2 regions of the Sphingomonas sp. SFZ2018-12 genome follow, and region 2 is predicted to be linked to the other one. Evidence: riboswitches for the same ligand, from Rfam matches in the RefSeq annotation. Region 2 holds a riboswitch; the other holds the start of a gene.
The links. A riboswitch is a leader RNA that binds a small molecule or an ion and turns the genes downstream of it on or off. The one in region 2 is predicted to bind cobalamin.
Positions count from the first base shown of each region.

Region 1: another riboswitch for cobalamin. It lies ahead of cobW (cobalamin biosynthesis protein CobW); the one in region 2 lies ahead of GO308_RS08910 (TonB-dependent receptor).

Region 1 is NZ_WTFM01000006.1:131,469-137,349, forward strand. Features, by position in the region: gene GO308_RS16780 (TonB-dependent receptor) at 1-1,237, shown strand, start outside; gene GO308_RS16785 (HoxN/HupN/NixA family nickel/cobalt transporter) at 1,319-2,365, shown strand; gene GO308_RS16790 (hypothetical protein) at 2,445-2,876, shown strand; cobalamin riboswitch at 2,906-3,134, shown strand; gene cobW (cobalamin biosynthesis protein CobW) at 3,316-4,353, shown strand; gene cobN (cobaltochelatase subunit CobN) at 4,364-5,881, shown strand, end outside.
Region 2 is NZ_WTFM01000001.1:1,873,595-1,879,475, forward strand. Features, by position in the region: gene GO308_RS08880 (response regulator) at 1-573, shown strand, start outside; gene GO308_RS08885 (nuclear transport factor 2 family protein) at 616-1,116, opposite strand; gene GO308_RS08890 (pyridoxamine 5'-phosphate oxidase family protein) at 1,113-1,742, opposite strand; gene GO308_RS08895 (carboxymuconolactone decarboxylase family protein) at 1,808-2,353, opposite strand; gene GO308_RS08900 (LysR family transcriptional regulator) at 2,472-3,362, shown strand; gene cobU (bifunctional adenosylcobinamide kinase/adenosylcobinamide-phosphate guanylyltransferase) at 3,379-3,906, opposite strand; cobalamin riboswitch at 3,924-4,127, shown strand; gene GO308_RS08910 (TonB-dependent receptor) at 4,203-5,881, shown strand, end outside.

The DNA of each region.
Region 1 (5,881 bases), on a different contig from region 2:
GGCGTTGTGTGCGGATGTGTTCTGCTCTCCAGATCCTTCCGCGCGGGGTGAGACGACGCGCCTGGTGGCTAACATCGCGGTCAAGCAACCGACATGGCGCGCCAATGTCTATGCCCAGTTTTATGACTGGTCGATGTTCTCGAACCCCACTTACACCGATCCGGATAGCACAAGCGCGCAGATCAAGCAGTTCGACCGGCGTTGGGTCCTCGGGCTGTCCGCACAAAAACATTGGGAAATCGCTGACAGTCTGGCTGTGAGCCTTGGCACCGAAAACAGATACGACGCCGTCGGGAATGTTGGTGTCGATCGAACGGCTGCCCGCGCATTTCTTGCGTCACTCGGGCACTACCGGGTCGGGGAATTGTCTTCCGCGCTCTACGGCGAAGTCGCTTGGAAACCCTTGGCGGGACTGCGTGTGACAGGTGGTCTTCGCGGGGACTATTATCACTATTCCGTGCGTGCACGAGATTCTGTTGCGGCGTCGCTGGGCGAAGGCAGTGGCTCAGCGTCGATTCTCTCTCCCAAGGCGTCAATCGCCTATCAGGTTACGCCGCATCTTGAACTCTACGCCAACTGGGGCCGTGGATTCCATTCCAATGATGTTCGGGGTGCGGTCAACAGGGACACGCCTGTTCCCGTTCTGGTTCGCGGCATTGGCAAGGAACTGGGAGGACGCATTCAATTCTCAGGGGTCACGTTAACCGCGACTTACTGGTGGCTGCATGTCGGCAGCGAACTTCGTTTCATTGGCGATTCCAATGCTGTTGAACCGTCGGGTGCCAGTGGGCGTCATGGCTATGAAATCGTCGCCTTCTGGCGGCCGTTCCCTTGGCTTGCGCTTGATGGAAACTATACCGCCAGCCATGCGCGCTTCGACAATGGCGATCACATCCCCAATGCATTCGAGAACGCGGCTTCAGCAGGTGCCGCCATCATTCTTGATCCCTGGGAAGCCAGCATTCGGGTGCGCCACCTTGGACCTTCTCCGCTTGTCGAGGACAACAGTGTCCGGGATCGGGGCAGCACGGTCATGAATGCCCGAGCCGCGTGGAAGGGCAAGAAGGTCGAGATATTTGGAGAAGTGCTGAACATCTTCGACAGCCGAGACAAGGACATCGCCTATTATTACGAGTCCTACATCCCCGCCTTTGATGCAGGTGCTCCGGTGGAAGGCCGGTTGAGCCGCGTGGTCGAGCCTCGAACTGTGAGGATTGGCGCAAAGGTCAATTTCTAGCGAAATCCCTTGATGGGCGGCGCTGCGGCACGTCTGCGGCACCGTCCTTCGTTTGTTCATTCCTCAATCGCCGAGCCAATCATGCCCCTCACGAAGACACTGCCGTCCCTGTCTCTGCGCCGACGAATTGGTGCCTTGTTTGCCGGATTGATCGCCGCCAACATTGGCGTCTGGGTCTGGGCATTCAGCCTGTTTCATGCACAGCCGTTGATGCTCGGCACCGCCGTGCTTGCCTGGGGGCTGGGCCTGCGTCACGCGGTTGATGCCGATCATATTGCGGCGATCGACAATGTGACCCGCAAGCTGATGCAGGACGGGCAGCGTCCGGTTTCGGTCGGATTCTGGTTCGCGATCGGGCATTCCGGAATCATTGCCATAGCATCGATCATCATTGCGGTGACGGCCAGCGCGCTGTCGCAGTTTGGCGCTTTCAAGGAAATCGGTGGCGTGATTGCAACCGTGATTTCCGCGCTTTTCCTGTTCACGATCGCCGGCATGAACCTGGTCATCCTGCGCTCTGTCTGGCGGACTTTTGCCCATGCTCGTGCAGGCGGCAGCTATGCCGAGGACGATCTTGATCTGCTATTGGGTGGGCGCGGTCTGCTTTCCAGACTGTTCAGGCCGATGTTCCGCCTCGTGAACAAAAGCTGGCATATGGCCCCGCTGGGGTTTCTGTTCGGGCTTGGGTTCGATACAGCAACCGAAGTTGCCATTCTGGGCATGTCGGCCAGCCAGGCCGCCGATGGCCTGTCGATCGGGACAATCCTGGTCCTGCCCGCCCTGTTCGCGGTCGGTATGGCCCTCATCGATACGGCGGACGGCGTGGTGATGCTGGGCGCTTATGAATGGGCCTTCGTGAAGCCGATCCGCAAGCTCTACTACAACATCACCATTACCCTGATCTCGGCCATCGTGGCGATTGTCATTGGTGGAATCGAAACGCTGGCCCTGATTGGCGACAAGCTGGCCCTTACGGGTAGGCCATGGCGGGTCGCCGCTGAACTGGGCGAAAATTTCAATGGTCTGGGCTTCGCCATCATCGGTCTTTTCGTGTTCTGCTGGCTGGCGAGTTACGCGATCTATCGCTGGAAGCGGTTCGATGAAATCGAGGTTTCGGTCGTTGCCTGACCGTCACTGCGTGGATCGTTGCGTCATACTCAGCCACGATGACCAGTCCTGCACCGTCTCAATCGATCTTGATGTCCGAATGCCGCTCGGGCTTCGCGTACATCACGGCGAGCGCGACGCGGCGATCCGGATGCTGATGGCTCGTTCCAACGGAACATTCGTTAAATCCAGAAAAAGTTGTGTCTTTGATCCGAATTCAAGGCAGGCTGCGGAAGATCTCGTCGATGCCATACGGAAACGGCTTTTCCGGATAGCGTGCAAGCCTGTCAGTCAACGGCAGGTCGAGGATATTCTCTGCATCACGTCCCGCGAGCGAACACGGTGGGCCAAGGACGGCCGCTTGGCCCTATCGGGGGCTTCCAGGATCAGAAAAGGCGTAACCGAAATAACGCTCTGGACTTATCCCTGCGATGCGATCGAGCGCCTGGCAGCCAACCCATCCGAGATAAGGCGATGGCGTAAAGAGGATGAAGCAACAACTTCAATTGGCTTGGCTGGCATTTTCGTCTAGAGCGCGCGGCGAAGGACCGGGGCAACCCGCCCTTCAATGATCGCGCCGGTGCCCCGCAAGGGGCTTAATCGGGAATGCGGTGCGGGAGCTTGCTCCCAAATCCGTGGCTGTCCCTGCAACTGTAAGCGGATAGCGCGATGCACATGCTCCTGAACACAGGAGCTGCCACTGGACAGCGCTTTGGCGCAAAGTCTGGGAAGGCGTGCATCAAGCTGTGACCCGCGAGCCAGGAGACCTGCCGGCGCACCGGTCGCTCTTGCCTGATCCAGGGGATGGTCACGGCACGGTAACTCTCCGTCTGAGCGACGAAGCTGTGCGGCTGGGGCTGCACGGCCGCGTGGTAACGGGTGCTTCATCGCGCCTGCCCGTTGCGATGCGCCGACCGGACTTGTCCGGCAAGCCCCGCCGTTTGTCGCTCTGGCGCGCGGAGGAATTGCTTGTGGCCGACCTGTCAAAGGTGCCTGTCACCATCATTACGGGCTTTCTGGGCGCGGGGAAAACCACGCTCATCAGCCATTTGATCCGCAATGCGGGCGGGCGCAGGCTGGCGGTGGTGGTCAACGAATTCGGCTCGCTGGGCGTGGATGGCCAGATTCTGGAATCTTGCGCCATTCCGGATTGCCCGGCGGAAAACATCGTAGAACTGGCCAATGGCTGCATCTGCTGCACCGTGGCGGATGACTTCATCCCCACGGTGGAAAAGCTGCTGGCGCTTGATCCGCGCCCGGATCACATCCTGATCGAGACATCGGGTCTGGCCTTGCCCAAGCCGCTGCTCAAGGCGTTTGACTGGCCCGCGATTCGTAGCCGGATCACCGTGGACGGTGTGCTGGCGCTGGCCGATGCCGAAGCGGTGGCGGCAGGCCGGTTCGCGCCCGATGTGGCCGCGCTTGACGCCCAGCGCGCCGCCGATCCCAGCATCGATCATGAGACGCCGCTTTCGGAAGTGTTCGAGGACCAGCTTGCCTGCGCCGACATGATTCTGCTGACCAAGGTTGATCTGGCAGGTCCGGAAGGTGTCGCCGCAGCGCGCGCGATCATCGCGGCGGAGCTTAGTCGCCCGGTTCCGGTGATCGAACTGACCGAAGGCGTGGTCGATCCGCGCGTGGTTCTGGGCCTTGATGCCGCTGCCGAGGACGACATCGCCGCGCGCCCATCGCACCATGATGGAGATGACGACCACGAGCACGACGACTTTGACAGCACCGTCATCGCATGGGGCGAGATCGCCGATCCGGCAGTGCTTGTGGCGCGGATCGAAACGCTGGCGCGCGATCACCATATCCTGCGCGTGAAGGGCTATGCCGCCGTTGCGGGCAAGCCGATGCGGCTGCTGGTGCAGGCGGTAGGCGCGCGGGTGCGCCACCAGTACGACCGCCCGTGGCGGCCTGACGAGCCGCGCCGCACCACGCTGGTCGCCATTGCCGAGCACGATCATGTCGATGCAGACGCCATTCGCGCGGTGCTGCTGGCGTAAGGCGCGGGCCATGCACGTCATTTTCCGCGAAACGCACGGGATGGAGGAAACCGCCGTCCCGCAGGATCTGGGGCAAGAGCCTGCGGATCTGGTGGTCCTGTCCTTTTCGGACAGCGACCTGGGCGCATTCGCGGCGGCATGGCATCAGGCCCGCGCGGGCGATGTGGCGTTCCCTTCGCTGCGGCTCGCCAATCTGGCGGCGCTGATGCATCCGCTGTCGGTCGACACGTATGTCGAGCGGACACTTTCGGGTGCAAAGGCGATCCTGATCCGGCTGATCGGCGGCACGCCCTATTGGAGCTACGGGCTGCAACAGGTCGAGGCGCTGGCCCGGTCGCGCGGCATCGCCCTGGCCGTGCTGCCCGGCGACGGCTGGGAGGACGCGCGGCTGGATGCGGTTTCGACCGTGCCGGTGCCTGCATTGCGCGAACTTGCGCAGTGGTGCGATGCTGGCGGTGCAGGGGCGGCGCAGGCGGCGCTTGCCGCGCTGTCGCAGCTGGCGGGGCTGATTGATGCCCCCGCCCGGACATGCGATCCGCTGCCGATGGCGGGAGGCTGGCATCCCGGCTTTGGCGTGGTCGATCCTGAAGCCTTTGTGCGCGATCCGGCAAGGCCGCTGGTCCTGATCGTGTTCTATCGTTCTTACCTGACCGCCCACGATCTGGACCCGTTTGCCGCCCTGCATACCGCGTTCGAGCAGCGCGGTTTCGATGCATTGTCGATCTTCGTCCCCTCGCTGAAAGCCCCGCAGGTGCGCGAACAGGTGGACCGCTGGGTGCGCGGACTTGGCCCGGTAGCGATCATCAACGCTACCGCTTTTTCCGCGCGGGGCGAGGACGGCGCCACCCCGCTTGATGGCGCGGGCGTTCCCGTGTTTCAGCTGGCGCTGGCCACGTCCGGGCGCGCGGGATGGGCGGCGGCGTCGCGCGGGCTTTCCCCCGCAGACATTGCCATGCATGTGGTGCTGCCCGAAATTGACGGGCGGGTGTTTGCAGGCATCGCCAGCTTCAAGGAGGCGGGGACGCGCGATCCCGCGCTTGGCTTTGCCCGTACCATCCATCGCGCCGATGCCGGCCGGATCGAAGCGATCACCGCGCGGGTAGCGGGCTGGATCGCACTTGCCCAAACGCCGGTTGCCGAGCGGCGGGTTGCGCTGGTCCTGTCGACTTATCCCGGCAAGGCATACCAGATCGCCCACGCCGTGGGGCTGGATGCGCTGGCTTCTGCCGAGGCGATCCTGGCCGATCTGGCCGAGGCGGGATATGCCACTGACGCGCAGGCCAGACTGGCAGCGCTCCTTGAATGCACACATCAGCACTGGCCGCTGGCAGAGTACCGCAAGGCGTTGGCAGCACTGCCCGATACCCTGCGCGCTGAACTTTTCGCCGCATGGGGCGAGCCGGAAGCCGATGCTGCCGCCGCCGATGGCGCGTTCCGTTTTGCCGCGCTGCCCATCGGCAACGCGCTGGTAGCCTTGCAGCCCGAACGCGGCGAGCGCGCCCATCGCGACGGCGACTATCACGACCTG
Region 2 (5,881 bases):
TTCTTTACCACCAAGCCGCTGGGCCAGGGAACTGGGCTGGGCCTGTCGATGGTCTATGGCTTTGCGCAGCAAAGCGGCGGCGCGGTGCGGGTGCACAGCCAGGTCGGGCTGGGCACGTCGGTCACATTGTTCCTGCCCGTCACCGAGGCGATGCCGGCGGTCGTGGGCGAGAACACCGCCGCCACGCCGCTGGGCGAGGGCGAGTGCGTTCTGCTGGTCGAGGACGATCCCGCGGTGCGCATGCTCGTGCGCGAGGTCCTGAACGAACTGCGCTATCAGGCGATCGAGGTGGCCGAACCCGCCAGGGCGCTGCCGCTGCTCGCGTCGGACATGCCGATCGACCTGATGATCTCCGACGTCGGCATGCCCGGCATGACGGGTCGCGAGCTCGCCGACATCGCGCGCAGCCACCGCCCCGACCTGCCGATCCTGTTCATTACGGGCTACGCCCAGAATGCGACGCTGCGATCGGGCTTTCTGGGCGAGAACATGGCGATGATCACCAAGCCTTTCTCGCTCGACGAACTCGCCACCCGCATCCGCGCGCAGCTGGGTCGCCAGGCGCGTTCATAAAGCCGCGCGCGCACGGCGATGCCCGGAAACGGGCGTTCGCCGCTAGCGCCCGGGCGTCTCGCCGGAAAGCATGTCGATCCCGAGCGCGCTCAGATCCGGGTGGTCGAGCGGGCGGACGCCAGCGCGGTCCCAGTGGAAGCGGCGTTGATGTTCGGCAATGGCGACGTCGTTGATGCTGGCATGGCGTTCGGCCATGTAGCCGTGGGCATCGAAGCGCCAATTCTCATTGCCATAGGCGCGCCACCACTGGCCGGCGTCGTCGTGATATTCATAGGCGAAACGCACCGCGATGCGATCGTCGGCGGCGGCCCATAATTCCTTGATCAGCCGATATTCGTGCTCGCGCGCCCATTTCGCGGCCAGGAACGCCTCGATCTCGGCGCGCCCGGTGAGGAAGGTCGAGCGGTTGCGCCAGCGGCTGTCGGGGGTGTAGGCGAGCGCCACCCGCGCGGGATCGCGCCCGTTCCACGCATCCTCGGCCATGCGCACTTTTTGCGCGGCGGTGTCGGCGGTGAACGGCGGCAGCGGCGGGCGCGGCGTCATGGTCTCTTCTCCTGTTCGAGTTCGGCGATACGCGCCCGGAGCGCGATGTTCTCGCGGTCGAGCGCGTCGAGTTTCTGACTGATCGGCGCGAGCGCGGGGGCCAGTTCGGCCTCGGTAAAGCGCGGGGTGATGTGTTGCGGGCAGTTCCAGTCAAAGGCCGCGACCTCGATCACGAAGCCGCGCTCGACGCGTGCGCGATAGCCGGGTTCGGCCAGCGCGGCGACCGTGGCTTCGTCGGCGACATGCATCCGGCCGAGCAGCTTCAGCCGGCGGCGATTGGGGTAATCCATCAGGAACAGCGCGACACGATCATCGGTGTCGACGTTCCCGAGCGTCAGATACTGGCGGTTGCCCGCAAAGTCGGCAAAGCCCAGGCGCTGCGCGTCGAGCACGCGCAGAAAGCCGGCCGGACCGCCGCGATGCTGGATATAGGGCCAGCCGTCGGGATTGACGCTGGCGATGTAGAAGCTGTCGCGTGCGGCGATGAACGCCGCTTCCGCCGCGCCGAGCCGGTCGGCCCCCTCGCCCTTTGCCTCCATGCGCGCATAGCTGGCGCGGCTGCCCGCGGCCGTCTGGGCATCACGGGCGGCGGCGCTGGCGGCGATCCTGAGGAAATGACTGGCCATCACGTTGCCTCGAAGCGAGAGGGGTGGCCGACGCGCGCAGGTGCGTCACGTCGGCCGGCGGGAGGTCAGGCGGCTTCAGTCGCGCGCACGACCGGGAAATCGATGTCGGTTTCCGCGACATTGTTGACATAGTTGGTCAGCACGTTGACGGCCACCAGCGCGACGATCTCGATCACCTGCGCCTCGCTGAAGCCCGCAAGCTTGACCGCGGCGAGGTCGGCATCGCTCACCCGGCCCCGACTCGCCACCACTTTCGTCGCGAACACCACGGCGGCGTCGGCGCGGGCATCACCCGAATGGCCTGCCCGGTTGCGCGCGATCTCCGCCGCGTCGATCCCGGCGAGGTTCAGCCCCAGATAGCTGTGGGCCGACAGACAATAGTCGCAGCCATTGGCCTGGGCGACCGCGAGCGCGATCCGCTCGCGCGTCTTCGCATCGAGCGCCTTGCCGAGCGCGCCGTTGAGGCCGAGAAAACCCTCCAGCGCGGCGGGCGACTGGCCGACGAGACGGAAAAGGTTGGGGACGACGCCGAGCGACTTTTCGACCGCGTCGAACAGCGGCTGCGACGCGGCAGGCGCGGCATCGCGGGCGGGAATGGTCAGGCGGGACATGGCGTTTCTCCTGTGCAGCGAGGCGGCAGCGCCTCCGAGGCAGGGAGATAAGCGCGTGTGCCGTTGAAGATAATTCTTGGATTTGACACTTCATTGTTTCACTGATTGAAATAAAATCATGGACCGGATCGACGCCATGCGCGCCTTCCTTGCCGTCGCCGATCGCGGCAGCTTTACCCAGGCGGCGCATGCGCTGCGCCTGTCGGGCGCGGCGACCACCCGCGCGGTGGCGCAGCTTGAAAGCGAACTGGGCGTCGCGCTGCTGATGCGCACGACGCGGTCGGTGCGACTGACCGAGCGCGGCGCGATCTATGCCGACCGATGCCGCCGCCTGCTCAGCGAACTGGAGGATGCCGCCGCGCTGGTGCGCGGAAAGGACGCGGCACCGCGGGGGTCGCTCAGCATCACCGCGCCCGTCCTGTTCGGGCGGCTGCACATCCTGCCGATCGCCGAGCGGCTGGCGGCGGACCATCCCGACCTGTCGATACGCATGACGTTCCTCGATCGGGTGACGCATCTGGTGGAGGAAGGCTTCGACCTGGCCGTGCGCATCGGCACGCCCGCTGACAGCGCGCTGATCGGCGTGCCGTTGGCAGAGGTCCGCCGCCTGACCGTCGCAAGCCCCGACTATCTGGCCGCGCACGGAACGCCGCGAACGCCCGCCGACCTGCGGCATCACCGCATCGTCGCGTTCGAGGGAATCGGCGCGACCAACGACTGGCGGTTCGGCGCCCGCGGCGAAACCGGCGTTCACGTCCAGCCGCGACTGTCGGTCAACAGCGCCGCCGCCGCCATCGCCAGTGCCGAACGCGGACATGGCATTACCCGCGCGCTGTCCTATCAGGTCGACGACGCGATTGCCGCCGGGCGACTGGCGCGCCTGCTTGAGGCGTTCGAGCCCGCGGCGGTTCCCGTGACGCTGCTCTATCAGGCGAGCCGCCGGGGGGCACCCAATATCGCGGCCTTCGTCGCCGCCGCGCGCGCGCATTTCGGCGCGGCACGCGCCTGAGTCCTGCAGCCGCCGGCTATTTGAGCCGCATCGGCAGGCCGGCGACCATGAACTCGACATGATCGGCGCGCTCGGCGACCTGCTGGTGCAACCGTCCCGCCGCATCGCGGAACCGGCGGGCAAGCGCATTGTCGGGAACGATGCCCAGCCCGACCTCGTTGCTGACCATCACGACCGGGCACGCCGCCGCCGACAGCGCCGCGACCAGGGCATCGCCGGCGGCGGCGACATCGATTTCGGCATGCATCAGGTTGCTCGTCCACAAGGTCAGGCAATCGATTAGCAGAACGCGGTCCGGGTGGCCTTCATCCGCAACGGCGCGGGGCAGATCGACCGGAACCTCCACCGTTCGCCAGCCCGCGCCGCGATCCGCCCGATGGCGCGCGATCCGGTCCGCCATCTCGTCGTCGAACGCCTGGGCGGTGGCGAGATAGATGCGGGTGTCGGCGAGCGATTCGGCGAGCGCCTGCGCCCGGCTGCTCTTGCCCGACCGCGCCCCGCCCAGGATCAGGGTCAGCACCCGCAGCGCCTTTCGTCTTGCCATGCGCGCGTGGCTGCCATAATCCGCCTTCCGTGTTCGGTTCCCAGAGATGGGATTAATAGGGAACGCGGAAGCGGGCGGATAGCCCGCCAGCCGCGGCTGTCCCCGCAACTGTGACCGGCGAGCGGTCGCCCCACATGCCACTGGCCGAAGATCGGCCGGGAAGGCGGGGCGATCGCGGCGACCCGGGAGCCAGGAGACCTGCCGGACATTGTCGGTCCTTTGCGCGGACGGGGTGTTCAGCGCGATCGAGGGTCTTCCTCGCGTGACGACATCGAATGGGGTGGCGTGCGCGGGCGATGCCCGGCCTTCGTTGCATCGTGCCGCTGGCGCGCGACCCCCGATCGTGGAGGGAAGTCGTGCGCGCCAGTTTCGTGACCACCGCCGGGGCAATCACTGCCCTGGCATCCTGTCTCCCCGCCCCGGCGCTCGCCGATCCGGACCGTGACGCGGCGGTCGTCGACGATTCCGTCATCGTCGTCACCGCCAACCGCACGCCCCAGCCGATCGAACGGGTCGGCCAGTCGGTCACCGTCCTCGACGATGCCGAACTGAGCCGCCGCCAGACGCGAACGGTCGCCGATATCCTGCGCACCGTGCCGGGGGTAAGCATCACGCGCAACGGCGGTATCGGCGCGACCGCATCGGTGTTCATCCGCGGCGCGGAAAGCGACCAGACGGTCGCGCTGATCGACGGGGTCAAGCTGAACGATCCGTCGTCACCGGGCGGCGGCTTCAATTTCGGCAACCTGCTGGTCGGCAATATCGAACGGATCGAGGTGCTGCGCGGACCGTCTTCGGTGCTGTGGGGAAGCCAGGCGATCGGCGGCGTCGTCAACATGATCACGCGCCAGCCGACCGAGCGGCTGACCGCCAACCTGCGCGGCGAGGGCGGTTATCGCGGCACCGGACAGGTCGTCGGCAACGTCGCGGGCCGGATCGGACCGGTATCGGCGAGCGGCGGCGCGGGCTGGTTTCGCACCGACGGGATTTCCGCGTTCAGCGAGGCGCGCGGCGGCACAGAGCGCGACGGATACGAAAATTTCGGTGCCAATGCGCGGCTGAGCGTGGCGGTGGCCGAGGGCGTTTCTGCGGAGGCGCGAGGCTGGTATTCCAACGGGCGTGTCAACATCGACGGCTTCGCGCCCCCGGCCTTTCAGTTCGGCGATGTCGACGAGCAATCGCGCACGCGCGAGCTGGTCGCTTATGGCGGGATCAACGCGGCGCTGTTCGACGGGCGGCTGCGCAACCGGCTGGGCTATGCGCATACCGACACGCGCCGCCGCAACATCGACCGCGCCCAGGGCGATGCCGAAACCTTTGCCGCGTACGGCCGCAACGCCCGGATCGAATATCAGGGCGTGCTCGACATCGTCGAGGGGTGGCAGGCGACCGGCGGGCTGGAGCGCGAGACATCGCGCTTCACGAGCAGCAGCTTCGGCGCGCCGCCGACGGTCGGGCGCGCGCGCCTGGACAGCGTCTATGGCCAGCTGGTGGCGACGCCGGCCCGCGGGGTGACGCTGACCGGCGGGGTGCGCCACGACGACCATGACCGTTTTGGCGGTGCCACCACGCTCGGCGCGAGCGGCGTGTTCGCGATTGGCGAAACGGGCACGACGTTGCGCGCCAGCTATGCCGAGGGGTTCAAGGCACCGTCGCTGTTCCAGCTGCAAAGCGATTTCGGCAACGCCACGTTGCGGCCCGAACGATCGCGGGGCTGGGACGCGGGCGTGAGCCAGGCGCTGGCGGAAGGCCGCCTGCGCGCCAGTGCAACCTGGTTCCGCCGGACGTCGAACGACCTGATCGGTTTCATCTCCTGTCCCGCCCCGCCAACCGGCATCTGCGTCGGACGGCCGTCGGGCACCTATGACAATGTCGCGCGCGCCCGCGCACAGGGCGTCGAGTTCGCGCTTGCGCTGCAGCCCGTGCCCGCGCTCAGCGTCCAGGCGAATTACAGCTATCTCGACGCGACCAACCG